One region of the Inmirania thermothiophila genome, then DNA from elsewhere that is predicted to be linked to it. Evidence: predicted binding sites of a transcription regulator. Region 1 holds the regulator's gene; the other holds the start of a gene.

The links. The regulator sigma-54, encoded in region 1, starts transcription at its own class of promoters, with help from an activator protein. The targets are predictions, from matches to a motif close to TGGCANGNTNCNTGCTT.
Region 2: the regulator sigma-54 is predicted to act here: its motif matches at 10,504-10,520, upstream of EDC57_RS08660 (hydrogenase small subunit).

The regions. Positions count from the first base shown of each region.
Region 1 covers NZ_RJVI01000003.1:278,581-292,955, forward strand. Annotated here, with positions in the region: gene trxC (thioredoxin TrxC) at 1-272, opposite strand, end outside; gene EDC57_RS12050 (DMT family transporter) at 306-1,196, shown strand; gene mgtE (magnesium transporter) at 1,184-2,545, opposite strand; gene ptsP (phosphoenolpyruvate--protein phosphotransferase) at 2,635-4,383, opposite strand; gene EDC57_RS12065 (HPr family phosphocarrier protein) at 4,386-4,667, opposite strand; gene EDC57_RS12070 (PTS sugar transporter subunit IIA domain-containing protein) at 4,667-5,080, opposite strand; gene rapZ (RNase adapter RapZ) at 5,077-5,940, opposite strand; gene hprK (HPr(Ser) kinase/phosphatase) at 5,937-6,881, opposite strand; gene ptsN (PTS IIA-like nitrogen regulatory protein PtsN) at 6,878-7,348, opposite strand; gene hpf (ribosome hibernation-promoting factor, HPF/YfiA family) at 7,366-7,695, opposite strand; gene EDC57_RS12095 (RNA polymerase factor sigma-54) at 7,738-9,174, opposite strand; gene lptB (LPS export ABC transporter ATP-binding protein) at 9,246-9,971, opposite strand; gene lptA (lipopolysaccharide transport periplasmic protein LptA) at 9,968-10,477, opposite strand; gene lptC (LPS export ABC transporter periplasmic protein LptC) at 10,461-11,015, opposite strand; gene EDC57_RS12115 (KdsC family phosphatase) at 11,012-11,524, opposite strand; gene EDC57_RS12120 (KpsF/GutQ family sugar-phosphate isomerase) at 11,527-12,528, opposite strand; gene EDC57_RS12125 (calcium/sodium antiporter) at 12,543-13,538, opposite strand; gene EDC57_RS12130 (ABC transporter ATP-binding protein) at 13,690-14,375, shown strand, end outside.
Region 2 covers NZ_RJVI01000002.1:620,406-634,780, reverse strand. Annotated here, with positions in the region: gene EDC57_RS08715 (sulfatase-like hydrolase/transferase) at 1-646, shown strand, start outside; gene EDC57_RS08710 (hypothetical protein) at 650-994, opposite strand; gene EDC57_RS08705 (cupin domain-containing protein) at 1,199-1,528, opposite strand; gene EDC57_RS08700 (hypothetical protein) at 1,525-1,926, opposite strand; gene lexA (transcriptional repressor LexA) at 1,973-2,572, opposite strand; gene EDC57_RS08690 (DEAD/DEAH box helicase) at 2,703-5,096, shown strand; gene EDC57_RS08685 (ribonuclease H-like domain-containing protein) at 5,083-6,216, shown strand; gene EDC57_RS08680 (O-acetylhomoserine aminocarboxypropyltransferase) at 6,249-7,541, shown strand; gene EDC57_RS08675 (alpha/beta fold hydrolase) at 7,552-8,352, shown strand; gene EDC57_RS12820 (hypothetical protein) at 8,623-8,772, shown strand; gene EDC57_RS12815 (hypothetical protein) at 8,774-8,941, opposite strand; gene sixA (phosphohistidine phosphatase SixA) at 9,043-9,504, shown strand; gene EDC57_RS08665 (alpha/beta hydrolase) at 9,511-10,392, shown strand; gene EDC57_RS08660 (hydrogenase small subunit) at 10,590-11,738, shown strand; gene hybA (hydrogenase 2 operon protein HybA) at 11,751-12,740, shown strand; gene hybB (Ni/Fe-hydrogenase cytochrome b subunit) at 12,737-13,876, shown strand; gene EDC57_RS08645 (nickel-dependent hydrogenase large subunit) at 13,924-14,375, shown strand, end outside.

The DNA.
Region 1 (14,375 bases):
CGCATGTGCGGCTCGAGGCGGGCGGCGGCGCGGGCGAAGGCCGGGGCCATGATCCGGCACGGGCCGCACCACGGGGCCCAGAAGTCCACCAGCAGCGGCAGGTCGCCGCGCTCGGCGTGACGGGCGAGGGCGTTGGGGTCGAGGTTCACGGGCTCGCCCCCGAACAGCGGCTGGCGGCAGCGCCCGCAGCGGGGGCGGGCCTCGAGGCGCGCGGCCGGCAGCCGGTTCACGGCCTGGCAGTGCGGGCAGACGATGTGGAGGGGATCGCTCATGGGTCGTGGCTCCAGGACGGACTGCTTCCTCAGATGGTGACCGCCGCAGGCGCTTTCAAGTCACCGGCCGTGCGCGGCTATGCGCTGATGGTGGCGGCTGCCGCCCTCTGGGGGCTCATCGGCCCGGTCTCGCGCGTCGCCTTCGCCGAGGGCATGGCGCCGCTGGAGGTGGCGTTCTGGCGGGCGCTGCTGGCCTGGGGGCTGTTCGCGCTGCAGGGCGGTCGCCGGGTGCTGGCGGTGCGGCCGGGGGAGCTCGCGCCCCTGGCCGCCTTCGGCGTCGTGGGGGTGGCGGTCTTCTACGGCGCCTATCAGCTGGCGGTGCGCGACGGCGGCGCCGCCCTGGCGTCGGTGCTGCTCTACACCGCGCCGGCGTGGGTGGCGCTGCTGGCGTGGTGGCTGCTGGGCGAGGGGCTCGGGGCGGCCAAGCTCGCCGCGCTCGCGCTCACCCTCGCGGGTGTCGTGGGGGTGGCCGCCGACGGCGGCAGTCTGACGGGCGGGGCGCGGATCCTGCCGGCCCTCTTCTGGGGGCTCGTCTCGGGCCTCGCCTACGCCCTCTACTACATCCTCGGCAAGCGCTGGCTCGCCCACCACCCGACCCCGGTGCTGCTCGCCTGGGCGCTACCGGCGGGGGCGCTGGGCCTCGCCCCCTTCGTGGGGGCGGCCCCTCCGAGCGCGCGCGCCTGGGGCGCGGTGGCCTTCCTCGCGGTGGGCTCCACCTGGCTCGCCTACAGCCTCTATTACGCGGGGCTGCGGCGGCTGGAGGCGTCGCGGGCGGCCCTGGTGGCGACCCTCGAGCCGGTGGTGGCGGCGCTGGTGGCGTGGCTCTGGTGGGGCGAGCGCTTCGGCGCCGCAGGCTGGCTCGGGGCGGCGCTCATCTTCGCCGGGGTGGTGACGGCGGTGGCGGCGCCGGCTCAGGCCAGGTAGAGGCTGGCCAGCCCCAGGAAGGCGAAGAAGCCCACCACGTCGGTGACGGTGGTCAGGGCCATGCTGCCGGCGAGCGCCGGGTCGATGCCCATCCGGCGCAGGGCGAGGGGGATGGTGAGGCCGGCGAAGGCGGCGCAGATGAGGTTGATGATGATGGCCGCGGCGATGACGGCGGCGATCTGCGTGTTGTCGAACCAGAACCAGGCGATGAGCCCCACCACCACCGCCCAGGTCATGCCGTTGAGCAGCCCCACCAGGAGCTCCTTGGTGAGGAGCCATGCGGCGTTGGCGCTGCTCACCTGGCCGAGGGCGATGCCGCGGATGGCGAGGGTGAGGGTCTGGCTGCCGGCGATGCCCCCCATGCTGGCGACGATGGGCATCAGCACCGCGAGCGCCACCACCTGGTCGATGGTGTCCTGGAACAGCCCCACCACCCAGGAGGCGAGGAAGGCGGTGGCGAGGTTGACCCCGAGCCAGAGGGCGCGGCGGCGGTAGCTCACCGGCACCGGGGCGAACATGTCATCCTCCTCGTCGAGGCCGGCCATGCTCAGCAGGGCCTGGTCGGCCTCCTCGCGGATGACGTCCACCACGTCGTCCACGGTGATGCGCCCGAGCAGCCGGCCGCGCTCGTCCACCACCGCCGCCGAGACCAGGTCGCGGTGCTGGAAGAGCTGCGCCACCTCGGTGGCGGGGGTGGTGGCGGGGATGCCCTCGGGCTCGCGCTCCATGACCTCGGCGACGGTGAGGATCGGGTCCCGCGTCAGCAGCGCCGTCAGCGGCAGCACCCCCAGGTAGCGGCCGTTGCGGTCCACCACGAAGAGGCTGTCGGTCAGCTCCGGGATCTCGCCGCGCATGCGCAGGTAGCGCAGGACCACGTCCAGGGTGACGTCGGCGCGCACCGTCACCGTGTCGGTGTTCATGAGCCCGCCGGCGGTGTCCTCGGGGTAGGACAGCACCGCCTCGAGGCGCCGGCGGTTCTCCTGGTCCATGGAGGCCAGGACCTGGCGGATCACCGTGTCGGGCAGGTCCTGGAGGATGTCGGCGAGGTCGTCGGGATCGAGGCCCTCCAGCGCCGCCACCACCTCCTCGGCCTCCATGTCCTCGAGGAGCGTGGCGCGGACCTCGTCGTTGAGCTCGGCGAGCACGTCGCCGTCGTAGCTCTCGTCCACCAGCTCCCACACCACCGCACGCTGCGGCGGCGGCAGCGACTCGAGCAGGCGCGCGATCTCGGCCGGCGGCAGGGCGTTGAGCATGCGCGCCACGCGGCGCAGGGTGCCGGTCTCGAGGGCCTGGGTGAGGGCCTCGAGGTGGGCGGCGGTGCGGGTGCGGGTCTCTGCCGGCTCGGCCATGGGCGCCTTCCTGATCGGGGGGCCGCGCCGTTGCGGCCCGCGCCACAGTGTAGCAGCGGCCCCGGGCGGGGTCAGGCGCGGCCGGCGGCTCAGAAGAGGTCGGCGTTGAGCTCGCCGAGCAGGGCCGCGATCTCGTCGGGATCGGCGAGGCGCAGGATGCGGCGGGCGATGCGGGCGGCGGCCGCGGCCTCGGTGGCCGCCACCACCTCCTTGATCTCCAGCAGCGTGGTCGGGTGCATGCTGAGCTCGCGCAGCCCGAGGCCGAGGAGCAGCCGGGTGTAGCGGGGCTCGCCCGCCATCTCGCCGCAGAGGGCGACGGGGACACCGGCGCGCCGGCCGGCGGCGATGGTCTGGTGCACGAGCCGCAGCACCGCGGGGTGGAGGGGGTCGTAGAGGTGGCTCACGGCGTCGTCGACGCGGTCGATGGCCAGCGTGTACTGGATGAGGTCGTTGGTGCCGATGGAGAGGAAGTCGAGCCGGCGGGCGAAGAAGCCGGCGGCGACGGCGGCGGCGGGGACCTCGATCATGCCGCCCACCGGCAGGTGGGGGTCGAAGGCGGCGCCCTCGGCCGCGAGGGCGGCGCGGGCCTCGTCCACCAGGGCCAGGACCTGGGCGAGCTCGCGCGGGCTCGAGAGCATGGGGATCATCATGCGCACCGGCCCCTCGGCGGCGACGCGCAGGATCGCCCGCACCTGGGGCAGGAACAGCCCCGGCTCGCGCAGGCAGAGGCGGACGGCGCGCAGGCCGAGGGCCGGGTTGGGCGGCGCTGCCCCGTCGCCGGCGCCGCGCCCGTCCACCTGCTTGTCGGCACCGAGGTCGAGGGTGCGGATGGTGAGCGGCAGGCCGCGCAGCTCCCGCAGCACCTGGCGATAGGTCTCGTAGTGCTCCTCCTCGTCCGGCAGGTCGCGCCGGTTCATGAAGAGGAACTCGGTGCGGTAGAGGCCGACGCCCTCGGCGCCGACGTCGCGCGCCGCGGCCACGTCCTCGGGCAGCTCGATGTTGGCCATGAGCGCGACGCGCTCGCCGTCGCGGGTGGTGGCGGGGCGACGGCGTAGGCGCCGGAGGCGCCCCTCGCGGCGGCGCACCTCGCGCTGGCGCCGTCGGTAGTGGCGCAGCACCGCCGCATCCTCGGTGGCCAGCACGCAGCCTGCGGCGCCGTCCACCACCAGCGTCTCGCCCTCCCGCAGCAGGCGGCGGGCGCCGCGCACGCCGGCCACCGCCGGGATGCGCAGGCTGCGGGCGAGGATCGCGGTGTGCGAGAGGGGGCCGCCGCGCTCGGTGACCAGGGCGGCGATGCCCTGCTGATGCATGAGGACGAGGTCGGCGGGGGTGAGGTCCTCGGCCACCACCACGCGGCCGTCCAGACCCTGCGGCCGCCGCCTGCCGCCCGGGCCGCCGCCCTCGGCCAGCAGCCGCTGGATGCGTCCCACCACGTGGTCGACGTCGTCGCGGCGCGTGCGCAGGTAGGGGTCGTCCATCTCCTCAAACACCTGCACCAGGGCGTCGCGCTGCATCTTCAGCGCCCACTCGGCGTTGACGCGCCGCTCGCGGATGAGCCGCTCCGGCGTCGTCGTGAGGGTGGCGTCGTCGAGCATCAGGAGATGGGTGTCGATGAAGGAGCGGATGTCGGCCGCCGCCGTGGGGGGGATCTGCTCGCGCACCGCCCGCAGCTCGGCCCGCGCCGCCTCCACCGCGCGCCGGTAGCGCGCCACCTCCGCCTCGAGGCGGTAGCGGGGCAGGCAGTACTCCACCGCCTCGAGGACGGCGGCCTCCACCACGTGGGCCGGCCCGATGGCGATCCCACGGGCGACGCCGATCCCCCCGAGCTCCACCACCACCCTCAGCGCTCCTCCCCGAAGCGCTCGCGCACCAGGGTCTCGATGGCGTCGGCGGCCGCGGCGGCGTCCGGCCCGCGCGCCTCCAGCTCCACCATCGTCCCCTGGGCGGCGGCCAGCATCATCACCCCCATGATGCTCTTGGCGTTGGCCTCGCGGCCGTTGCAGCGCAGGGTGATCTCGGAGGCGAAGCGCGAGGCCGTCTGGACGAGCTTGGCGGCGGCGCGCGCGTGCAGTCCGAGGCGGTTGACGATCTCCATGCGGCGGCGGATCTCGCACTCGGGCATCACTCGGGCTCTCCCTGCTCGCTGGCGACGATGCCGGCCGCGGCCCCCTCGGCGGCGCGTCGGGCGAGCTCGGCGAGGTCGCGATCGGCGTAGTTGAGCACCCGCAGCAGCATCGGCAGGTTGATCCCGCTGACGCTGCGCACGCGGCGGCCCCGCGCCGCGCGGGCGACGAGGTTGGCCGGGGTGGCGCCGTGGAGGTCGGTGAGGACGAGCACGCCGGCGCCGCGGTCGAGGCGGTCGAGCGCGGCCTCGATGGCCGCCGCGAGCGCCTCCGGGCGGCCGCCGGGCTCGCTCGCCACCACCTCCAGCGGCATGCGGGTCTCGCCGAGGATGCCGCGCGCGGCCGCAAGGAGGGCCCCGCCCACGGCCCCGTGGGTGACGAGCAGTAGCCCCACCGGCGGTCTCGCCGTCACCGCTTGAGCTCCCGGTGCTGGACGAGGACCTGCCACCGCCCTTGCGCGCGCAGGCGCTGCGCCAGCCGCTCGGCGACGTAGACCGAGCGGTGCCGTCCCCCGGTGCAGCCCACCGCCACCGCGAGGTGGGGGCGGTTGTCGGCCTCGAAGCGGGGGATCCAGCGCCCGAGGAAGGCCTCGATGTCGGCGAGGAGCGCACCGCTGGCGGGCTGCTCGTCGAGGAAGCGCGCCACCGCCTCGTCGCGGCCGGTCAGCGGCCGAAGCTCGGGCACCCAGTGGGGGTTGGGCAGGCAGCGGGCGTCGAAGACGAGGTCGGCGTCGGCGGGCACGCCCTGGCGGTAGGCGAAGGACTGCACCAGCAGCGACAGCCGCCCGCGGGGGCGCCGGGCGACGCGCTCGCGCACCAGGTCGCGGAGCTGGTGGATGCTGAGTCCCGTGGTGTCGAGGAAGAGATCCGCGGCCTCGCTCACCGGCGCGAGCAGCCGGCGCTCGCGCTGGATCGCCTCGCGCAGCCCCGTGCGCGGGCCGGCCAGCGGGTGGGGGCGGCGGGTCTCGGCGAAGCGGCGCACGAGGGCCTCGTCGCCGGCGGTGAGGAAGACCACCTCGGTGTCGACGCCGGCATCGCGCAGCCCGGCGAGGATCTCCGGGAAGCGGCGCAGGTCGGCGGCGACGTTGCGGGCGTCGATGCCCGCGGCGGCCCCCGGGTAGCGGCCGCGGCGGTGGCCCTCGATCCCGGTGGCGAAGTCGTGCAGGAGCACCAGCGGCAGGTTGTCGACGCAGTAGTAGCCGAGGTCCTCGAGGGTGTGCAGCGCCGTGCTCTTGCCCGAGCCGCTCAGCCCGCTGACGATGACCAGCCTCACCGCGGCCCCCGTTCCAGCAGCCGCTGCTGGTGCGCGGCGAGGTCGGCGGCGGCGTCGTAGCCCTGGCGGGCGAGCAGGTGCTGGCGCACGGCGGCCTCCACCAGCACCGCCAGGTTGCGCCCGGGGGCGACGTAGAGGGTGACCTCGGGGATGCGCACGCCGAGGATCTCGCGCTCGCGCACGCTGCCGCGCAGGCGGTCGATGGCCTCGGGGGCGACCGCGTCGAGGGGCTGCAGGTGCACGATCAGGCGCAGGTAGCGGGCGCTCTTGACGGCGTCGGCCCCGTACATGGCGCGGACGTTGAGGATGCCGAGGCCGCGGACCTCGAGGAAGCCCTCGCCCGGCTCCGGGCTGCGTCCGGTGAGCAGGTCCGGGGCGACGCGGGAGAAGACCGGGCAGTCGTCGGCCACCAGGCGGTGGCCGCGGCTGATGAGCTCGAGGGCGAGCTCGCTCTTGCCGACGCCGGCCTCGCCCGTGAGCAGCACGCCGCTGCCCAGGACCTCGAGGAAGACCCCGTGGAGGGTGACCTGCTCGGCGAGCAGCGTGGCGAGGTGGTACTGGAGGCGGCTGATGAGCTCGGGGCTGGGCAGCTCCGAGCCGAACAGCGGCGTTCCGCCGGCCTCGGCCGCCTCCACCAGCACCGCCGGGGCGGGGCAGCCGTCGGCGACCACGGCGAAGCCGGTCTCGGGGCCGAGGGCGCCGGCGAGGAAGGCCGCGGGTCCGCCCGGGGCCTCGCACAGCCGCTCCAGCTCGTGCAGGCCCAGGACCGGCACCCGCGGCGGGCGGATGGGATTGAGGTAGCCGACGAGCGCCATCGCGGTGTAGGACGGTCCCGCCGGCTCGAGGATGCGGTCGCGCCCGTCGCTTCCGGCGATGTGGGTCAGCCGCAGCGGCTCGCGCAGCAGCTCCACCACCTGGGCGGCCGTGATCCGCCGGGTCATGGCGCCCCGGTCGCCGCCTCCGGCCAGCCCTGCACCAGCCGCAGCAGGGCCTCGCTGCTCCCGGCCTCGCGCAGGCGCGCGCAGAAGGCCTCGTCGGAGAACATGCGCGCCAGCTCGGCGAGGATCTGCAGGTGCTCCTCGGTGGCCTCCTCCGGCACCACGAGGCCGAAGAGGAGGTCCACCGGCTGCTCGTCGAGGGCGTCGAAGTCCACGCCCTGACGCAGGGTGAGGAGGGCGCCCACGGCGGCGCCGTGACCGAGCCGCCCGTGGGGCAGCGCGACCCCGTGCCCGAGGCCGGTGCTGCCGAGCCGCTCGCGCCCGAGCAGCGTCTCGAAGATGCGCACCGGGTCGAGCTCCCCGCCGGCGTCGGCGAGGAGGTGGCTCAGGGTCTCGAGGGCCCGCTTCTTGCTTGCCGCCTCGACCCCCCAGGCGACCCGGTCCGGGCTCAGCAGGTCGGCGATGCGCACGTTGCCTCCTTCCGCCCTCAGGCCTGCGCCGCGCCCTCGCGCTTGTGCTCGCCGCCGCGGCCGCGGCCGTTGAGCTTCTCCTTGTGCTTGAGGATCTGCCGGTCGAGGCGGTCGGCGAGGACGTCGATGGCGGCGTAGAGATCCTCCTCCACCGCCTCGGCGAAGAGCTGCGCCCCGGAGACGTGGACGGTGGCCTCCGCCTTCTGCCGCGTCTTCTCCACGCTGAGGATCACGTGCACGTTGGTGACGTGGTCGAAGTGGCGCTCGAGGCGCTCGAACTTCTCCAGCACGTAGTTGCGCAGCGCCTCGGTGACCTCCACGTGGTGGCCGGTGACGTTGATCTGCATGCTCGGCTCCTCTTGGCTCGGGTCCTGGGTCCCGGCAGGGGCTCAGACGAGCCGCCTGCGCTCGCTCGACGATGGGATGGCCATGGCCTCCCGGTACTTGGCCACGGTGCGGCGGGCGACGCGGATCCCCTGCTCGCCCAGCAGGCGGGCGATCATGGCGTCGCTCAGCGGTCGGGCCGGGTTCTCCGCCTCCACCAGCTTGCGGATGAGGGCGCGGATCGCCGTCGCCGAGGCGGCGCCGCCGTCGTCGGTGGCGATCTGGCTCGAGAAGAAGTACTTGAACTCGAAGATCCCGCGCGGGGTGTGCATGTACTTGCGGGTGGTGACGCGGGAGACGGTGGACTCGTGGATCCCGACGGCCTCGGCCACGTCGCGCAGGATCAGCGGCTTCATGGCGATCTCGCCGTGCTCGAGGAAGCCGCGCTGGCGCTCGACGATGCAGGTGGCCACCTTGAGCAGGGTCTCGTTGCGGCTGCGCAGGCTCTTGATCAGCCAGCGCGCCTCCTGCAGGTGGCTGCGCAGGCAGGTGCCGTCGGCGCCGCCCCGGCCCACCAGGGCGGCGTAGCGGGGGTTGATGCGGACGCGCGGCGTCGCTTCGGGGTTGAGCTCGACCCGCCAGACCCCTTCCTCCTTGCGCACGATGACGTCGGGGATGATGTACTCGGGCGGCGGCCCGGGGAGGCTGCTGCCGGGGCGCGGATTGAGCGAGCGCACCAGGGCCACCACCTCCCGCAGCGCCTCGAGATCGACGCCGAGGGCCTCGGCGAGCTCGGCGTGGCGGCCGGCGGCGAGGGTCTCGAGGTGGCCGTCCACGAGGCGCAGGGCCTGGGCGCGCCAGGGTGTCTCCTCCGGCAGCTCGAGGAGCTGGATGCGCAGGCACTCGGCGAGGCTGCGAGCCCCCACCCCCGGCGGGTCGAAGTGCTGGATGCGGTGGAGCACCGCCTCGGCCTCCTCGACGGTGACCTCCGGCCCCGCCGCGGCGACGATCTCCTCGAGCCCGGCGCCGAGGTAGCCGTCCTCGTCGATGGCGTCGATGATGAGGGTGGCGAGGAGGCGGTCGCGCTCGCTGAAGGGGGTGAGCTCGAGCTGCCAGGTGAGGTGGTCGCGCAGGGACTCGCCGTCGTGGCTCACGGGCTCGAGGCCCCGTTCGTCCTCGTCGCCGCCGCCGCCGCCGTAGAGGACGGCGCCGTCGTAGACGTCCTCCCAGGAGCTGTCGACGGGGAGCTCGTCCGGGATCTCGCCGCCGTCGCCGCCGAGCTCGCGCTCGCCGGCCTCCTCCGCCGCGGCCTCGGCGGCGACCTCCGCCTCGGTCTCCTGCTCGCCCTCCTCCTCGAGCTCCAGCATCACGTTGGACTCCAGCGCCTGCTGGATCTCGGCCTGCAGCTCCAGGGTCGAGAGCTGCAGCAGGCGGATCGCCTGCTGCAGCTGCGGCGTCATGGTCAGGTGCTGCCCGAGGCGGAGCTGCAGGGTCTGTTTCATGGGCTGGCGCTGGCGGCCGCGGTGCTCATCTTGGCCGTCATTCTACCCGAGCCCCGTTGCCGCTGCAGGGATCAGAGGCGGAAGCCCTCGCCGAGATAGACCCGCCGGACCTGCTCGTCGGCGAGGATCTCCTCGGGGGTGCCGGCGGCGATGACGCGGCCGGCGTTGACGATGTAGGCGCGGCCGCAGATGCCGAGGGTCTCGCGCACGTTGTGGTCGGTGACGAGGACGCCGATGCCGCGCCGGCACAGGTGGGCGATGATGCGCTGGATGTCCAGGACCGAGATCGGATCGACTCCGGCGAAGGGCTCGTCGAGGAGCATGAAGCGGGGCTCGGCGGCGAGGGCGCGGGCGATCTCGACCCGCCGCCGCTCGCCCCCCGAGAGCGACAGCGCCGGCTGTGCGCGCAGGTGGCCGATGTGCAGCTCCTCGAGGAGGGCCTCCAGGCGCGAGCGCCGCGCCGGGGGGTCGAGGTCGCGGCGCGTCTCGAGGACGGCGAGGATGTTCTCCGCCACCGTGAGGCGGCGGAAGACCGAGGGCTCCTGGGGGAGGTAGCCGAGGCCGGCGCGGGCGCGCAGGTGCATCGGGCGGCGGGTGATGTCCTCGCCGTCCAGGAGGATGCGCCCGGCATCCGCGGCCACCAGCCCCACGATCATGTAGAAGCTGGTGGTCTTGCCGGCGCCGTTGGGCCCGAGCAGGCCCACCGCCTCGCCGGGGCCGACCCGCAGCGAGACCCCGTCCACCACCTTGCGCCCGCGGTAGCGCTTGACGAGTCCTTCGGCCTCGAGCCCGCTCATCGCCCGTCGCCGGTCGCGCCCTCGCGCGGCGCGAGCAGGATGTGCACGCGCGCATCGCCGCCCTCGGCCCGGATGCGCCCGTCGGCGATGCGGTACTCGATGTGCTCGCCGCGGAAGCGGTCGCCGCCCTGGCGCAGCCGCGCCTCCCCGGTGATCACCACGACCTCGCCGCGCAGGTCGTAGTCGATGCGCCGGCCCTCGCCCCGGAGGGGGCGGCCCTCGGCGTCCACGTCCTCGAGGGTGGCGGGCGCCCCCTCGGCCTCGAGGCGCGCCGGCCCCTGCGCGTCGTTGCGCACCACGACGCGGTCGGCGCGCACCACCCGCCGGCCCTGGGTGACCACCACCGCGCCCTCGTAGACGCTGACGCCGCGGTTGTCGTCCACCTCCACGCGGTCGGCCTCGAGCTCGATGGGCGGCGGCGCCGCCGCCGCGCCCAGCGCCGCCGCGAGCAGCGCCGCCGCGGCCAGGAGGCGCCACGGCAGGGTGCGGTCAGGGTGTCGGTTCATGGCGTCCCCTCACCTCGGCCAGCAGCGTGATGCGGCCCGCGCCGGCAAGCTCGGCGCGCAGGCCGCGCCCCCGGATCCTGCGCCCGGGGGCGGCGAAGTCCACCTCGGCGTCGGTGGCGGCGCGCTCGCGGTCGAGCTCCAGCAGGAGATCGCGGGTGTCGAGGCGCGCCGGCGGCGCGAGCCGCTCCAGGCGGGCGGCGCCCTCCAGGCGCAGGCGCTGGCGGTCGGCGGAGAGCCGGCCGCGCTCGGCCTCGGCCCGCCAGCGCGTGCCCGCGGCATCGACGAGGGCGACGCGGGGCGCGTCGAGCTCGGTGGTGCCGTCGTCGCGGTAGTGCACCATGCGGCGGGCGCGCAGGCGCCGGCGGGGGGCCCCGGCCTCGTCGAAGCCCACCGCCTCCCCCTCGCTCACCCACCAGTCGGCGACGTGGGCGGGCCCGGGGAGCGGCGGTGCCGCGCCCTCCTGCCGCCGCACCAGGCCGAGGAGGGCGGCGGCGAGGGCGGTGGCGCCGAGGAAGGCGGCGGCAGCGCGCCGCTTCACGGCCCCTCCCCCCGCGCCGCGAGGAGCAGGTCGCAGACCTCGCGCACGGCGCCGGCGCCGCCGGGCCGGCTCGTCACCCAGTGGGCGCGCGCGAGCACCGCGGGGTGGGCGTCGGCGACGGCGACGGCGAGCCCCGCGGCCGCCATCATGGGGAGGTCGACCACGTCGTCGCCGACGCAGGCGGCCGCCGCGGCGTCGATGCCGGTCTCCCGGCAGAGGCGGGCCAGCGCCGCCGCCTTGTCCTCGACCCCGGCGCAGACGTGCCCGATGCCGAGCTCGGCGGCGCGGGCGTCGACGGCGCCGCTGCGCCGCCCGCTCACGAGGGCGACGGCGATGCCGGCGCGGTGCGCGAGCTTGATGCCGTGGCCGTCGCGGACGTGGAAGGCCTTGGTCTCGCGCCCCGCCTCGTCCACGTACAGGCGCCCGTCGGTGAGGACGCCGTCGACGTCGAGGACCAGGAGCCGGATCCCCGCGGCGCGGCGCACGAGCTCGTCCTGCGCCAGCCGCACCGCTACAGGACCCCCGCCCGCAGGAGGTCGTGCATGTTGAGGGCGCCGAGCAGCCGGCCGTCCTCGTCCACCACCAGCAGGCCGTTGATCTTGTGGGTCTCCATGAGGTGCAGCGCCTCCGCGGCGAGCAGCCCCGGGCGGACCGTGCGTGCCTCGCGGGTCATGACCTCGGCGATGGGGGTGCGGTGGACGTCGACGCCGCGGTCGAGGCTGCGGCGCAGGTCGCCGTCGGTGAAGACGCCGGCGACGCGGCCGTCGGGGTCCACCACCGCGGTCATGCCCAGCCCCTTGGCGGTCATCTCCACCAGGGCCTCGCGCAGGAGGGCGTCGGTGCCCACGCGCGGCACGCCGTCACCGGTGTGCATGACGTCGTCGATGCGCAGCAGCAGCCGGCGCCCCAGGCGCCCGCCCGGGTGGGCGCGGGCGAAGTCCTCGGCGGTGAAGCCGCGCGCCTCCAGCAGCGCCACCGCGAGGGCGTCGCCCATGGCGAGGGTGGCGGTGGTGCTGGCGGTGGGGGCGAGCCCCAGGGGGCAGGCCTCGCGCTCGACGGAGACGTCGATGTGGACGTCGGCGGCGCGGGCGAGGGTGGAGCGCGGATTGCCGGTGAGGGCGATCAGGGGCACGCCGAGGCGCTTGATGAGCGGCAGGATGGTGACGATCTCGTCGGTCTCGCCGGAATTGGACAGGGCCAGCACCACGTCCTGCGGCGTGATCATGCCGAGGTCGCCGTGGCTCGCCTCCCCCGGGTGGACGAAGAAGGCAGGGGTGCCGGTGCTCGCCAGCGTCGCCGCGATCTTGCCGCCGATGTGGCCCGACTTGCCCATGCCGAGGACGACGATGCGGCCGCGGCAGGCGAGCATGTGGCGGCAGGCGCGCACGAAGGCCTCGTCGATGCGCGGGGCGAGGGCCGCCACCGCCTGCGCCTCGGTCTCGATGACCGCAAGCCCCAGGCGGCGCAGCTCGGCCGCCTCCGCCTCGTCCCGGATGTGCCCCTCCCCGGCCAAGGGTCTGCCCCCGCTCACGGTGCCGAGCCCTGATGGTAGAGCCATCCCAGGTAGGCGGTGAAGGCCGCAAGCAGCAGCGCCCCCTCGCCGCGCCCGATCCGCCCGGGCCCGCGCAGCCCGTAGGCCATGACGAAGAGGGCGAGGGTGATGGCGTTCATCACCGGCAGGTCGCGCGCGAGCAGGTCGCCCGGCACCGGGCCCGGCGCCACCAGGCCCGCCACCGGCAGCACCGCCAGCAGGTTGAACATGTTGGAGCCGATGACGTTGCCGATGGCGATGTCGGGCTCGCCGCGCAGCGCCCCCGCCACCGAGGAGGCGAGCTCGGGCAGGCTGGTGCCCACGGCGACGATGGTGAGGCCGATGACGAGCTCGCTGACCCCCAGGTGGGTGGCGATGGCGACCCCGCCCCAGACGATGGCGCGCGAGCCGCCGAGCAGCACCACCAGCCCGGCCACGGTGAGGAGGAGGGCGCGCCCCGGCCGCATCTCGCTTGGGATCTCGGCCTCCAGCTCGGCCTGCAGGGCGTCGTCGCCCCCCCTGCGCGCGGTGCGCACGAGCCATGCGAGGAGGGCGACCATGGCCGCGACCAGCAGCGCCCCGTCGAGGCGGCCGAGGCGGCCGTCGGCGAGCAGCAGCAGCGTCCCCAGCATCACCAGTAGCAGCACCGGGAACTCGCGCCGCAGGGTGGCGGAGCGCACGGTGAGGGGGGCCACGAGGCCGGTGACGCCGAGGATCAGGCCGATGTTGGCGATGTTGGAGCCGATGGCGTTGCCCATCGCCAGCTCCGGGTTGCCGGCGAGCGCCGCCATGGTCGAGACCAGGATCTCCGGCGCCGAGGTGCCGATGGCCACCACGGTCAGGCCGATGACCAGGGTCGAGACCCCGAGCCCGCGCGCGAGGGCCGCCGCGCCGGCGACGAAGCGGTCGGCGCCCCAGACGAGGGCGAGCACGCCGCCGCCGAGGGCGAGGGCGGCGGCGATGAGGGGGTGGCTCGCGAGGATCTGCGTCATCCTTTCCGAGGGTCCGTGCCGGGCGCGGCATTATGGCACGGCTGCGCCCGGGCGCCGACGGAACCGGAGGCTGACCGAGCGGTCAACGTGGTACACTGCGCGCGCCCCCGCGGTGGGGGCGAGACCGCATCCGCTGGGGGGACAGGGCTGCATGGCGGGGACGCCCGACGAGACGCTGGTGACGATTCGGGGCCTGCGCTTCCGCCGGGGCGCGCGGCTCGTCTTCGACGGTGTCGACATCGACATCCCGCGCGGCCGCGTCACCGCCGTCATGGGGCCGAGCGGGACCGGCAAGACCACCCTGCTGCGCCTGATCGGGGGGCAGCTTCGGCCCGAGGCGGGCTCGGTGCGCGTGGGCGGCGTCGAGGTGCCGCGGCTCGGGCGAGACGCGCTCTACCGGCTGCGCCGCCGCATCGGCGTCCTCTTCCAGAGCGGGGCGCTCCTGACCGACCTCAGCGTCTTCGACAACGTCGCCTTCCCCTTGCGCGAGCACACGCGGCTGCCGGAGCGGCTGATCCGCGACATCGTGCTCATGAAGCTCGAGGCGGTGGGGCTGCGCGGGGCGCGCGACCTCATGCCGGCGCAGCTCTCGGGCGGCATGGCGAGGCGCGTGGCGCTGGCCCGCGCCATCGCCCTCGACCCCGAGATGGTGCTCTACGACGAGCCCTTCACGGGCCAGGACCCCATCTCCATGGGGGTGCTGGCGAGCCTCATCCGCACCCTCAACGACGCCCTGGGGCTGACCAGCGTGGTGGTCTCGCACGACGTGGCGGAGACCACCGCCATCGCCGACTACTGCTACGTCCTCGCCGAGGGGCGGGTGGTGGCCCACGGCCC
Region 2 (14,375 bases), on a different contig from region 1:
CGACGCCCCCCACGGCAAGGACTACCCGCCGCAGCCGCCGGCGCCGTTCCGGCCGGTGTGGGCGCGCATCGACTTCCTCGCCCTGGGACCGGACTTCGACCCCGTCCCCTACCGCAACCGATACAAGAACGCCATCTGGTACGACGACCGCCTCGTGGCGCAGGTGGTGGAGGCACTGGAGCGCCGGGGGCGGCCGCAGGTGGTGGTGGTCACCTCCGACCACGGCGAGGAGTTCAACGAGACCGGGGGCAACTTCTGGGGCCACAACAGCAACTTCTCGCCCTGGCAGGTGCAGGTGCCGCTGCTGGTGCGCTGGCCGGGCGGGACGCACCGCGTGTTCACGCATCCCACCAGCCACGTGGACCTGCTGCCCACCCTCCTGGGCGACGCCCTCGGCTGCACGAGCCCGCCGGGGAGCTACGCCAACGGGCGGCCCCTCATCGACACCTCGCCGCGCCCCTTCCGGGTCCTGGGCAGCTGGGGGCGGATCGCGGTGGCGAGCGGCGGGCGCGTCTTCGTCTCGGAGCAGATGCGGCCGCTGGAGGCCTACGACTACCGCACCTGGCGGCCGCTGCCGCAGGCGCGGCCGGACGGGGCCGTGATGGCGGCGGCGCTCGCGGAGATGTCGCGCTTCCTCGCCCGCTGAGCCTCAGCGGTAGCGGGCGGCGGCCTCGGCGCGGGTGAGGAAGAACCCGAGGGCGTCGACGAAGCCGGCCTCGATGGCCGCGGTGACGGCGAGGACGCAGCCGCGGGCGTCGCGGCGGGTGACGTAGCGGGCCGGGAGGCCGTCGAGGATGTGCAGGGGGGCGGGGCGGCCGTCGGCGAAGCGGGCGAGGAAGACCTCGCCGGTGTCGCGGTCGCGGAAGGCGGGGCGCAGGCCGGCGCCGGCGGCGCGCTCGGAGGTGCCGCAGGAGCCGGCGTAGCGTCGGCTCTCGCGCGCCAGCCGATCGACGCTGAGCTCGTCGGCCCGATGCCTGGCTGCGGGTGCGCCCATGCCCTCGCCCTCGCGCCAGTCCCGCCTCTTCTGTCGGCCGCCCGGGTCCATCGCTTGAGACCCCCTGCCACCGCCCCGAAGGGTACGCCTCCATTGGGCGCGGGGCCGGCTGAACCGGCCCTGAATGGCGCGCGATCATGCGCCAAGGCGGGCGGTTTGGCAAGCCCCCGCGGGTCCCCCGGTGGGGGTAGCCAGGACGGGGGATCAGGCCGGCGGCGGGGCCATCACGGTGAGGACCAGGGCGGGCTCGGGACCGGGGTTGCGCAGCCCGTGGACCACCCCGGCGGGGGCCACCGCCACCTCGCCGGGGCCGAGCTCGCGCCGGGTCTCGCCGAGCTGCACCTCCACGCGGCCCCGCAGGACGCAGTAGAGCTTGTCGTTGCCGGCGTGGGCGTGCGCCTTCTGCGCCTGGCCGGGCAGGAGCCCGTAGTAGTCGCAGACGAGGTGCGGCGAGGACCAGAGGTTGCGCTTGGCCAGCCGCGCCTCGTCGTAGGCCGCATCGCGGTCGGGGTGGTGGAAGCCGCCTTCACTCATGGTCTCTCCTCCAGGGGTCGGTCCAGGACCTCCAGCCGTTCCGTCTCGGCCAGGGTCACGATGCGCCCGTCGACGGTCTCGAACGCGCGGGCGCGGATGGCCCCGCGCCGGGCCCGGTAGGTGGCGACCTCGCCGGTGGCGCCGTTGACCACCCGCACCAGCAGCACCTCCTGACGGGCGCGCCACTGGTGGTAGCCGATGGCGGTCCCGATGAGGAGGGTGAGGGCGACGAAGGTCCAGGCCGCCTGCCGCCAGGGGAAGACCTCCGCGGGCCGGGGGCTGCGCTGCTGCCGCCCCACCGCGGCGGCGCGGGTGCGGGCGCGCACGACGGCGTAGACGATGGCCGCGACCGCGACGGTGACCAGAAGCTCGCGGAACATGGCCGCGTACGTTACCACGAAGGCGCCGCCGCGTGGCCGTGGCGCGGCGCGGACCGGGGCCGGGTCAGTAGCGCCGCATCAGGCCCACCACCACGCCCTGGATGCGCACCCGCTCCGGCGCGTAGCGCAGCGGCGCCATGGCCGCGTTGGCGGGGTGGAGGACCACCTCCCCCGGGCGCTGCTCGATGCGCTTGAGGGTCGCCTCGGCGCCGTCGATCAGGGCCACCACCACCTCGCCGTTGCGGGCGTGCTCGCGCGCCTCCACCACGACCCAGTCGCCGTCGAGGATCCCGTCCTCGATCATGGAGTCGCCGCGCACTTCCAGAACGTAGCAGGGGCGCGCGGTGCGCAGTGCGGGGGGCACCGGGACGCGGCGCGGGTCGGCGACGGCCTCGATGGGGCGGCCGGCGGCGATGCGGCCGAGCAGCGGCAGCCCCTCCGCCTCCGCCAAGGCGCGCGCGCTGAGGCGCAGCCCGGGGCGCCCCCGCGGCGGCTCCAGCCAGCCCGCCGCGACCAGCGCCTGCACGTGGCGATGCAGCGCGCCGCGCGAGCGCAGGCCGAGCTCGGCGCAGAGCTCGTCGAGGGTCGGCGGCGGCGCGCCCGCGCGGGCGCGGGCGAGGAGCCGCTCGAGGATCTCCCGCCGGCGTCCCCTGAGGTCGTGCATCCCTTGTCCGTTCTCCCCGTGTTCTCTATGATCCTACCAGAGAACGGAATGAGAACACGCGCGCCGGGCCGCCGCCGATGCCGCGTCCTCGGGGCGGGTATCGCGGGGCGGCGCCCGCGGAGGATCGCCCATGTCCGCGCCCGCCGAGCAGCTCGCCGCGCCGGATCCGGTCTCGCGCCTGGCGGCGCGGCTCGGCCGGCGCTACCGCGACCGCATCACCGCCGCCGTCACCCTGCCGCCGCGGCCGGCGCGCACCGCACCCCTGCCGGGCGGGCTCGACCGGCGCCTGGAGGCGGCGCTTGCGGCGCGCGGGATCCGCGCCCTCTACAGCCATCAGGCCGAGGCCTGGGCCCACGTGGCCGCGGGGCGGCACGTGGTGGTGGCCACCCCCACGGCCTCGGGCAAGTCCCTCTGCTATCACCTGCCCGTGCTCCAGGCGGTGCTCGGCGGGGGCGCCCGGGCGCTCTACCTCTTCCCCACCAAGGCCCTGGCCCAGGATCAGGTGGCGGAGCTGCTCGCCCTCGACGAGGCGGGCGGGCTCGGGGTCCGCGCCGACACCTTCGACGGCGACACCCCGGGCGATGCCCGCCGCGCCATCCGCACCCGCGCCGACATCGTGGTCACCAACCCGGACATGCTCCACCAGGGCATCCTGCCGCACCACACCCGGTGGGCGCGGCTGTTCGAGGGGTTGCGCTACGTGGTGGTGGACGAGCTGCACGTCTACCGCGGGGTCTTCGGCTCGCACGTGGCCAACGTGCTGCGGCGGCTGCGCCGCATCGCCCGCTTCTACGGTGCGGAGCCGGTCTTCATCCTGTGCTCGGCCACCATCGGCAATCCGCGCGAGCTCGCCGAGCGCCTCGTGGGGGCGCCGGTGGAGGCGGTGACCGAGAGCGGGGCGCCGGCGGGGGCGCGCCACCTGCTGCTGTGGAACCCGCCGGTGGTCAATCCCGACCTCGGGATCCGCGCCTCGGCCCGCTCCCAGAGCACCCGCATCGCCCGCGCCGCGGTGCGGGCGGGGCTTCGCACCATCGTCTTCGCGCGCACGCGCCTCATGGTGGAGATCCTCACCCGCTACCTGAAGGACGTCTTCGACCGCGATCCGCGTCGCCCGCCGCGGGTGGCGGGCTACCGCGGCGGCTACCTGCCGACGGCGCGGCGCGCCACCGAGCGGGCCCTGCGCGAGGGCGCGGTGCACTGCGTCGTGGCCACCTCGGCGCTGGAGCTCGGCGTCGACATCGGCGGCCTCGACGTGGCCGTGCTCAACGGCTATCCCGGCAGCGTCGCCGCGGCCTGGCAGCGGCTCGGCCGCGCCGGGCGCCGGGGGCGGCCCGCCCTCGGGGTCCTGGTGGCGGGGAGCGACCTCCTGGACCAGTACGTGATCCGCCACCCGGAGTTCTTCCTGGAGGCGAGCCCGGAGCGGGCGCGCATCGACCCGGACCAGCTCCTGATCCTGCTCGACCACGTCCGCTGCGCCGCCTTCGAGCTGCCCTTCCGCGACGGCGAGCGCTTCGGCGGGGTGGACGTGGGCGAGCTGCTGGCCTACCTCGAGGCCCAGGGCGTGCTTTACCGCGAGGGCGGGCGGTGGCACTGGATCGCCGACAGCTATCCGGCCAACTCGGTGAGCCTGCGCTCGGTGGCGGAGGGCAACTTCGTGGTCGTGGACGAGAGCGCCGACGGCGGCCGGGTCATCGCGGAGGTGGACTACGCCAGCGCCCCCGTGACCCTCTACGAGGGGGCCATCTACCTGGTGCAGGCCCGCCCCTACCAGGTGGAGCGCCTCGACTGGACGGGGCGCAAGGCCTACGTCCGGCCGACCCGCGCCGACTACTACACCGAGGCCATCGACTACGCGCGGCTGCGCATCCTCGACCGCTGCGCGGCCGCGCGCTGGGGCGCCGCCGTCGCCGCCCACGGCGAGGTCCACCTCGTCCGCCGCGTCGCCGGCTACAAGAAGATCCGCTACTACAGCCACGAGAACGTGGGCTACGGCGAGGTCCGGCTGCCGGACCAGGAGATGCACACCACGGCGGCGTGGTGGCAGCTCGACCCGGAGGCCCTCGAGCGCGCCTTCGCCTCGCGCGACGAGGCCCTCGACGGCTTCCTCGGGGCTGCCTACGCCCTCCACCACGTGGCCGCGCTGCACCTCATGGCCGAGCCGCGCGACCTCGGCCGCGCCGTGGGCGACGGCGAGGCCGGCTGGTGCTCGGTGGTGGGGGCCGACGGGCGGGGCGGCATCCGCGGCGCCGACGGGTCGGCGCTGGAGGCGGGGGCGCTCGCCCGCTTCCGGCCCACGGTCTTTCTCTACGACGCCTATCCCGGCGGGATCGGCCTGTCGGAGCCGCTGTACGAGGCGCGGGCGCAGGTGGTGGCGGGGGCGCTGGCGCTGGTGCGCGAGTGCGCCTGCCGGGCCGGCTGCCCGGCCTGCGTCGGCCCGGTGCTGGCGGGCGACGAGGCCGGGGTGCGCACGCCGCGGGCGGCGGCGCTGCGGGTGCTGGAGCTGCTCGCCGGTGACGGACCTTAGCGCGCGGCTGGCGCGGCTGCGCCGCGAGGCCGGCGCGCCGCGGCCGGCCCCCCTCGGGGGGCTGGCGGAGCGGGAGCGGCGGCGCCGCGCCGCCGCCGAGCGGGCGCTGGCGGCACGGCTCGGGGCGCGGCAGCCGGCACCCGGGCTGCTCGCGCTGGAGGCCCGCCTGCCGCTGCCGCGGGCGCTCGCCGCGGCGCCGCTCGAGGCGCTGCCCGAGGCCGCAGGGGTGGCGCCGGACGAGCTCGTCTTCATCGACACCGAGACCACGGGGCTCGCCGGCGGGAGCGGCACCGCGGTCTTCCTCCTGGGGCTTGCGCGCATCGAGGGCGGGGCGCTGCGCCTGCGCCAGCTCCTGCTCACCGCCTTCGCCGGCGAGGCCGCGCTCTACGAGGCGGCCGCACCCTGGCTCAGGGGGGCGGCGCTGGTGAGCTACAACGGGCGCAGCTTCGACCTGCCGCTGATCCAGGCGCGGGCCCGCCTCGCCGGGGTGGCCCTGCCGGCGCACCGCGGCCACATCGACCTCCTCCACGGGGTGCGCAGGGCCTGGGGCCATCGCCTCGCCGACTGCCGCCTGGCCCGCGTGGAGGCCGAGATCCTGGGGCGGCCGCGGCGCGGGGACCTGCCGGGCAGCGAGGCCCCGGCGGCGTGGCTCGCCTGGCTGCGCCTCGGCGAGGCCGCGACCGTGGCCCGCGTCGTCGCCCACAACCGCCGCGACGTCGCGGTGCTCGCCGAGCTCCTCGCGCGCCTGGCGCACGCCCACCGCGCACCGCACCGCCACGGCGCCGATGGGGTGGGGGTGGCGCGGGCGCTGGCCCGCGCCGGGCGCCTCGCCGAGGCCTGCGCGGTGATCGCCGCCGCCGAGGGCGTGGCCGCCATGCGCGAGCGGGCGGAGCTGCTGCGCCGCGCCGGCTGCACCGAGGCGGCGCTCCCCCTGTGGCGGCGGCTGGCGGCGGTGGGGGATGCCGGCGCCGTGGAGCGGCTGGCCAAGTACCACGAGCACGTGCGCCGCGACTTCGCCGCCGCGCTCGCCTGGGCCGAGCGGCTGCCGCCGGGGCCGGCGCGGGCGCGGCGCTGCGCCCGCCTGCGCCGCCGGCTCGCGGCCGGAGGCGGGTCGCGCTAGAGTAGGCGGCCTCGACCGAGGGAGGGGGAACGATGGGGGGTCCCAACTATCCGCGCTTCGACACCCTGACCCTGCACGCCGGGCAGCGGCCGGACGGCGACTTCGGCGCCCGCGCCACGCCCATCTACTTCACCACGTCGTTCGTCTTCCGCGACACCGACCATGCCGCGGCGCTGTTCAACGCCGAGCGCCCGGGGCACGTCTACTCGCGCATCTCCAATCCCACCACGGCGGTGCTCGAGGAGCGCATCGCCGCCCTCGAGGGCGGCGTCGGCGCCGTCGCCACGGCGAGCGGGCAGGCGGCGCTGCACCTCGCGGTGGCGACCCTGATGGGCGCGGGCGGGCACATCGTCGCCTCGCGCTCGCTCTACGGCGGCTCGCACAACCTGCTCGCCTACACGCTGCCGCGCTTCGGCATCGAGACCACCTTCGTCGACCCCCGCGATCCGGAGGCCTTCCGCCGCGCCATCCGCCCCGAGACGCGCCTGGTCTTCGCCGAGACCATCGGCAACCCGGGCCTGGAGGTGCTGGACATCCCGGCGGTGGCGGAGGTGGCGCACGCGGCGGGGCTGCCGTTGCTGGTGGACTCGACCCTCACCACGCCCTACCTGCTGCGCCCCCTGGAGCACGGGGCGGATATGGTGCTGCACTCGGCGACCAAGTTCCTCGGCGGGCACGGCGTGGCCATCGGCGGCCTGCTGGTGGACGGCGGCACCTTCGACTGGGAGGCCTCGGGGCGCTTCCCGACCCTGACCGAGCCCTACGAGGGCTTCCACGGCCTCGACTTCGCCGAGGAGTACGGGCCGGCCGCCTTCATCGCCCGCGCCCGCCGCGAGGGGCTGCGCGACTTCGGCGCCTGCATGAGCCCGGTCAACGCCTTCCACATCCTGCAGGGGCTGGAGACCCTGCCCCTGCGCATGGCGCGCCACGTGGACAACGCCCGCCGCATCGTCGAGTTCCTGGCCGGCCACGAGGCGGTGGCGTGGGTGCGCTACCCCGAGCACCCCGACCATCCGGACCGGGCGCTGGCGGCGCGGCTGCTCCCGCGCGGGGCCGGGGCCATCGTCAGCTTCGCGATCCGCGGCGGGCGCGAGGCAGGGCGGCGCTTCATCGAGCGGCTGCGCCTCTTCTCGCACCTGGCCAACGTGGGCGACGCCCGCTCCCTGGTCATCCACCCCGCCAGCACCACCCACCACCGCATGGACCCCGCGGCGCTGCGCGAGGCCGGCATCGACGAGGGGCTCATCCGCCTCTCGGTGGGGCTGGAGGATGCGCAGGACCTGATCGAGGATCTGGCCGCCGCCCTGCGCGCGGCGCAGAAGTGAGGAGGGCACCATGGAGCTGAGGGTCGAGGGGCGGCGGGTCCACGTCTACACCGGCGGGCGGCCGGACGACCCCGCGCGGCCGGCCGTCGTGCTGCTGCACGGCTCCGCCCAGGACCACACGGTGTGGCTGTGGCAGAGCCGGTACCTCGCCCACCACGGCTGGCGCGTGCTCGCGGTGGACCTGCCGGGGCACGGGCGCTCCGAGGGGCCGCCGCTGCCGCGCATCGAGGACCTGGCGGGGTGGACGGCGGCGCTGCTGGAGGCCGCCGGGGCGGGCCGCGCGGTGCTGGCCGGGCACAGCATGGGCTCGCTGGTGGCGCTGGAGACGGCGGCGACGGAGCCCGACCGGGCCGCCGCGCTGGTGCTGGTGGGGACCACCTTTCCCATGGCGGTCAACGAGGCGCTGCTCGCCGCGGCGCGGGCCGACGACCACGCCGCCCTGGACATGGTCAATCTGTGGGGCCACGGGAGCGCCATGCACCTGGGCGGCCACCCGGTGCCGGGGATGTGGATGCTGGGGGCGGGGATCCGCCTCCTGGAGCGGGCCGCTCCGGGGGTGCTCTACACCGACCTCGCCGCCTGCAACGCCTATGCGGCGGGGCTGGAGCGCGCGCGCCGGGTGCGCTGCCCGGTGCTGGCGATCCTCGGCGGCGCCGACCGCATGACCCCGCCGCGTGCGGCGCGGCCGCTCCTCGACGCCCTGCCGGGGGTGCGCGAGGTGGTGGTCCCGGGGGCCGGGCACATGCTCATGGTGGAGGCCCCGGACGCGGTCCTCGACGCGCTGCGGGGCTTCCTCGCCGAGGCGGCCTAGGGCGGCGTGCCGCAGGCGCGGCGCCGACGAACCGTTCCCGGCAGCGGGAACCGGCTCCCGGAACCGGCAAGGCGGGCGGCGGGAGGTTGCCGCAGGCGGTCGCGGCGGGATGGCGCACGGGCCTGATCCTGCTGGATCCGGGTGCGGTCCGGCGGCCTTGGCGCAGGATTTGCTTATGATATGCTGAGGACGGTCCTCAGGGAGGCCAGGGACGGGGGCGGGAGGCCGCGCGCCGCGGGGCGCAATCCGCAAGGCACGGGGGGCAAGACCATGCTGTTCGGGCTGCTGATGCTCTGGCTGGGCGTGGCCATCGGTCTCTTCCTGGGGGCGCTGCTGGGTGCGGGCGGCGGGGCGCGCCGCGCAGAGGACGTCCCCCCGGCGCGGGGCGCCGAGATCATCCCGTTCCGCGCCCGCGGCTGACTCAGAAGCGCTCTCGGCCGTCCCATACGCTGGCGGCCCGCCGCCGGTCGGCAAGCCTGCGCCGCGGCGTCTTGTCCGGCTCGTAGCGCACCATGGCGCGCCGGTCCGGGTTCTCGCGGCGCTGGTAGCGCCGCCGCTCCGGTCCCTGGTAGCCCCCCTTCTCCTCCATCGCCTTCGCTCCGTTCCGGCCTGTCGCCCCCAGTCTAGGCCACGCCCGCGGCGGCCGCGAGGCGGGGCTAGAATTGGGGGCGGCGGAGGGGGAGGCGTGTCATGCTCTACCTGGTCCAGCACGGGCGGGCGAAGAGCGAGGCGGAGGATCCGCAACGGCCCCTCACCGAGGCCGGCGCCGCGGAGGTGCGGCGGGTGGCCGAGGCGGCGGCACGCATCGGGGTGCGCCCGCGGCGCATCCTGCACAGCGGCAGGCTCCGGGCGGCCGAGACCGCGGCGATCCTCGCCGAGGCGCTGGCGCCGCCGGAGGGGACGGCCGAGCAGCGCCACCTGGGGCCGCAGGCCGACCCCGCCCGCATCGCGGCCGAGCTCCACGACGAGCGCGACGTCATGATCGTGGGCCATCTGCCGCATCTCGAGCGGCTCGCGGCCTACCTGGTCACGGGCGCGCCGGAGCCGGCCGTGATCCGCTTCCGCAACGGCGGCATCGTGGCCCTGGCGCGCACCGAGGAGGAGGATCGGCGCGTGATCGTCTGGACCCTCTATCCGGGGCTCTGCGCCTGAGCGGGGATGGGCGGGCCGGTCTATCGCGGCTACGACCGGGCGGCCCTGGACGCCCAGTACGACGCGCGCGCCGCGGTGCCGGAGCACGGGGCGTACTTCCGCCGCTGGGAGGCGGCGAGCGCGGCGGCGCGGGCGCGGCTGCGGGCGGAGCGGGACCTGGCCTACGGTGCGTGCCCCCGCTGCGAGCTCGACTACTTCCCGCCCGCAAGGACGGGGGCGCCCCTGCTGCTGTTCGTCCACGGCGGCTACTGGCGAAGCCTCGACAAGGACCTCTTCTCCTTCCTCGCGGTGCCGTGGGTGGAGGCGGGCGCGGCGGTGGCGCTGCCGCGCTACCCGCTGGCGCCGGAGGCGCCGCTCGACGAGATCGTGGCCGCGGTGCGCGAGGCGGCGCTGTGGCTGTGGGAGGGTGCGGCGCGGCTCGGATTCGACCGCGGGCGCATCGTGGCGGCGGGGCACTCGGCCGGCGCTCACCTCGCGGCGATGCTGCTCCTCACCCCCTGGCAGCAGCACCCGGGGGTGCCGGCGGAGCTGGTCCGGGGCGCCCTGTGCCTGAGCGGGGTCTACGACCTCGAGCCCATCCGCCTCTCCTACCTGGAGGCGGACCTGCGGCTCGCGCCCGAGGACGTGGCGCGGCCGAGCCCGCTGCACCTCGCCGCGGGGGTGCCGCCGCGGTGGCTGGTGCTTGCCGTGGGCGGCGCCGAGAGCGACGAGTTCCGCCGCCAGCAGTCGGCCTTCGCCGACGCCGCCCGCGCCGCGGGTCACCGGGTGCAGGCGGTGGAGGTGCCGGGCCGCCACCACTTCTCCATCGTCGAGACCCTGGCCGATCCCGCCTCGCCGGTGAGCGCGCTGCTGCGCGGTCTGCTCTTCGAGGCGCCGGAAACGCCGTGACCACCTCCGCGGCCGGATCGGAAGGCCTCTGAGCAGGCGCGATCCGGCGGCGCCCTCCAACGACTGCGGCAAGTCCCCGTTTTTGCGTGGGCGCGCGGCGGCGCGCCGCATTGGCACGGATCTTGTTCCGCGATGGGCTGGAGCCATGCCCGGCCCCGGCGTCCGGGTCGGCATCTGCGGAAACGGGGGAGACAGCGGTGAACATCGAGGAGCTCATCGAGCGCACGGATCTCGGTGCCGCGGCGGCCGCGCGCATCGGCTGCTCGCGGCGCGATTTCATGAAGTTCATGGGCACCCTGGCCGGGACCATGGGGCTCACCACGGCGGGCTTTGCGCGCATGGTGGAGGCGGCGGATGCGCCGCGCCGGCCGCCCGTGATCTGGCTCTCGGGCCAGGAATGCACCGGCTGCACCGAGTCGTTGCTGCGGGCGGAGCACCCCACCCTGGAGGCGCTGATCCTGGACACCGTCTCCCTGGATTACAGCGAGACGTTGTGCGCGCCCGCCGGGCACTGGGCCGAGAAGTCCAAGCGGGACTCCATGAAGACCAACTGGGGCAAGTACGTCCTCGTCATCGAGGGGGCCATCCCCACGAAGGACGACGGCGTCTATTGCAAGATCGCGGGCAGGACCATGCTGGAGCACGTGCGCGAGGCGGCCGAGGGGGCGGCGGCGATCCTCGCCATCGGCTCTTGCGCCTCCTGGGGCGGGATCCCCTCCAGTGGGCCGAACCCCACCGGGGCCCGCGGCGCGCCCCAGGTCCTCGCCGGCAAGACCGTGATCACCATCCCGGGCTGCCCGCCCAACCCGTACAACTTCCTCTCCACCGTCCTCTACCTGCTCACCTTCGGCAAGGCCCCCGAGCTCGACGCCTACGGGCGTCCGCGCTTCGCCTACGGGCGGCTGATCCACGAGAACTGCGAGCGTCGGGCGCACTTCGATGCCGGGCGCTTCGCCCGCCAGTTCGGCGACGAGGGGCACCGCAAGGGCTGGTGCCTCTACAAGCTCGGCTGCAAGGGGCCGGAGACCTACGCCAACTGCCCGCAGATCCTCTTCGGCGACGTCGGCGTGGGCAGCTGGCCGGTGGGCACGGGCCACCCCTGCTTCGGCTGCACCGAGCAGGGGGTGGGCTTCACCAAGGCCATCCACGAGCTCGCCGAGGTCAAGACCTACGCCCCGCCGGCCACCTTCCCGCGCGTGGACGAGCCCGTGGGCGAGGGCGTCACGCCCACCGCGGCGGCCCTGCTCGGCGCGGTGGGCGGGGTCGTGGTGGGGGCCGCGGCGATGGCCACGCGCCGGCTCGCCGCGGCCGAGAAGCCGCAGGACGGGCAGGACGGCGAGGCCTGAGGAGGGCGGGGGATGAAGCGACGCGACTTCCTCAAGGCGGCCGGCGGGCTGGGGCTTGCCGGGGCCGCCGCCCCGGCGGCGGCGCGTCCCAATCTCGAGCCGATCCCGGACGGCTACGCCATGCTCTACGACTCGACCCTGTGCGTCGGCTGCAAGGCCTGCATGGCGGCGTGCAAGCGGATCAACGGCATGCCGCCCGAGCCCATGGGCGAGGAGACGCAGTGGGACGCCCCGCGCGACCTCTCCGGCAGGACGCGCAACGTCATCAAGGTCTGGAAGCGGGGCGCGGCGCGCAACAAGGACGACGAAGAGGACGGCTACGCCTTCGTCAAGCGGCACTGCCTGCACTGTGTGGACCCGAGCTGCGTCTCGGTCTGCCCGGTCAGCGCCATGCGCAAGGACCCGAAGACCGGGGTGGTGACCAACGACCCCGACGCCTGCATCGGCTGCCGCTACTGCGTCTACGCCTGCCCCTTCGACGTGCCCAAGTACGAGTTCCACGAGCCCTACGGGCGGATCCAGAAGTGCGAGTTCTGCAACCAGCCCGGGGTGGCGCGCCTCGACCAGGGGCTGCTGCCGGGCTGCGTCGAGGTCTGCCCCACGGGGGCGTCGCTCTTCGGCACCCGCGAGGAGCTGCTCGCCGAGGCCCGGCGCCGGCTCGCCCTTAAGCCGGGTGAGCCCTACCGCTATCCGCGCGAGCGGGTGGGGGCCGGGGTCGGGCACGTGCGCCCGGCGCCGCGCTACGTCCAGCACATCTACGGCGAGAAGGAGCTCGGCGGCACGCAGGTGCTCTACCTCACGGGGGTGCCGCACGAGTACCTCGGGCTGCCGCGGCTGCCCGAGCGGTCCTACGCCTCCATCTCGGAGACCGTGCAGCACACCCTCTACAAGGGCTTCGCCGCGCCCGTGGCGGCCTTCGCGGGGCTGGCCTGGATCGTGCGGCGCAACGTCGAGCGGCGCGGCGAGGTGGGCCGCGACGACGGCAGGGAGGAGGAGCGATGAGCGAGGCACGTCCCGTCGGCGGCCGTCTGCTGACGATCCCGACCCTGGTGCTGGCGGCGCTGGCCGCGGTGGCCGGCCTCATCCTGGCCAAGCGCTTCGCGCTGGGCCTGGGGGCGGTGACCCACCTCAACGGCGGCTACCCGTGGGGGCTCTGGGTGGTGGCGGACATCGTCATCGGCACCGCCTTCGCCTGCGGCGGCTACGTGGTGGCCTTCACCGTCTACGTCCTCAACAAGGGGCGCTACCACCCGCTGGTGCGCCCGGCGCTGCTGGCGAGCCTGCTCGGCTACGGCCTCGGCGGCGCCGCCGCGTTCATCGACATGGGGCGCTACGGCAACTTCTACAACATGTTCCTGCCCTGGCAGGTGAACGTGAACTCGGTGATGCTGGAGGTGGGCCTGTGCGTGTTCACCTACGTGCTGGTCCTCGCCGTCGAGTTCCTGCCGGTGGTGGCGGAGGCGGCGCGCTGGACGCGGCTGCGGCGGCGGCTCGAGCGCTGGCTCTTCCTCTTCATCGCCCTCGGGCTCGTGCTGCCGACCATGCACCAGTCCTCGCTCGGCTCGCTCCTGATCTCGGCCGGGTACAAGATCCACCCCCTCTGGCAGTCGATGGCGCTGCAGCCGTTCTTCGCCCTCCTGACCGCGATCCTGATGGGGCTCGCGATCGTGATCTTCGAGTCGGCGATGGCCGCGGCGGGGCTTCGGCACGAGCTGGAGAAGCCGCTGCTGACGGGGTTCGGGCGCGGCGCGCTGGGGCTCACGGTGGCCTACCTCGCGCTGCGCCTCGGGGACCTGGCGATGCGGGGCGCGCTGGGCGATGCCCTGGCGGGGGATCTGCGCGGCAACCTCTTCCTGCTGGAGACGGCGCTGTTCGTCTTCCCGGTGGTGGTGCTGGCCGGGCCGCTGGGGCGGCGGGCGCCGTGGCTGTTCCTCGCCGCCCTCTCGCTGGGGCTGGCCGGGGCGCTCTACCGGCTCAACGCCTTCCTCATCGGCTTCCTCGCGAGGCCGGGCTACGTCTACTTCCCGTCCGCGGAGGAGATCCTGGTCACGGTGGGGCTGGTGGCCTTCGAGATCCTCGTCTACCTGGTGGCGGTCAAGCGGCTGCCGGTGCTGGCGGCGCCGGCGCGGGCCGCCTGAGGCCGGGGACGGGGCGGTTCCACGTCTTCATCGGGGGAGAGCACAACGTGTCGACTCGCATCACCATCGATCCGGTCACGCGCATCGAGGGACACCTGCGCATCGACTGCGAGGTCAAGGACGGCCGGGTGGTCAAGGCCTGGGCCTCGGGGCAGATGTGGCGGGGCATCGAGAAGATCCTGATCGGGCGCGATCCGCGCGATGCATGGATCTTCACCCAGCGCATCTGCGGCGTCTGCACCACGGTGCACGCCATCACCTCGGTGCGTGCGGTGGAGAACGCCATCGACCTCGAGGTGCCGCTCAACGCCCAGTACATCCGCAACATGATCATCGCCGCGCACGGCATCCACGATCACATCGTGCACTTCTACCACCTGGCGGCGCTGGACTGGGTGGACATCACCTCGGCCCTCAAGGCCGATCCGCGCAAGGCGGCGCAGCTTGCGGAGAGCCTCTCCGAGTGGCCCGGCAACAGCGTCCACGAGATGCGCCGCGT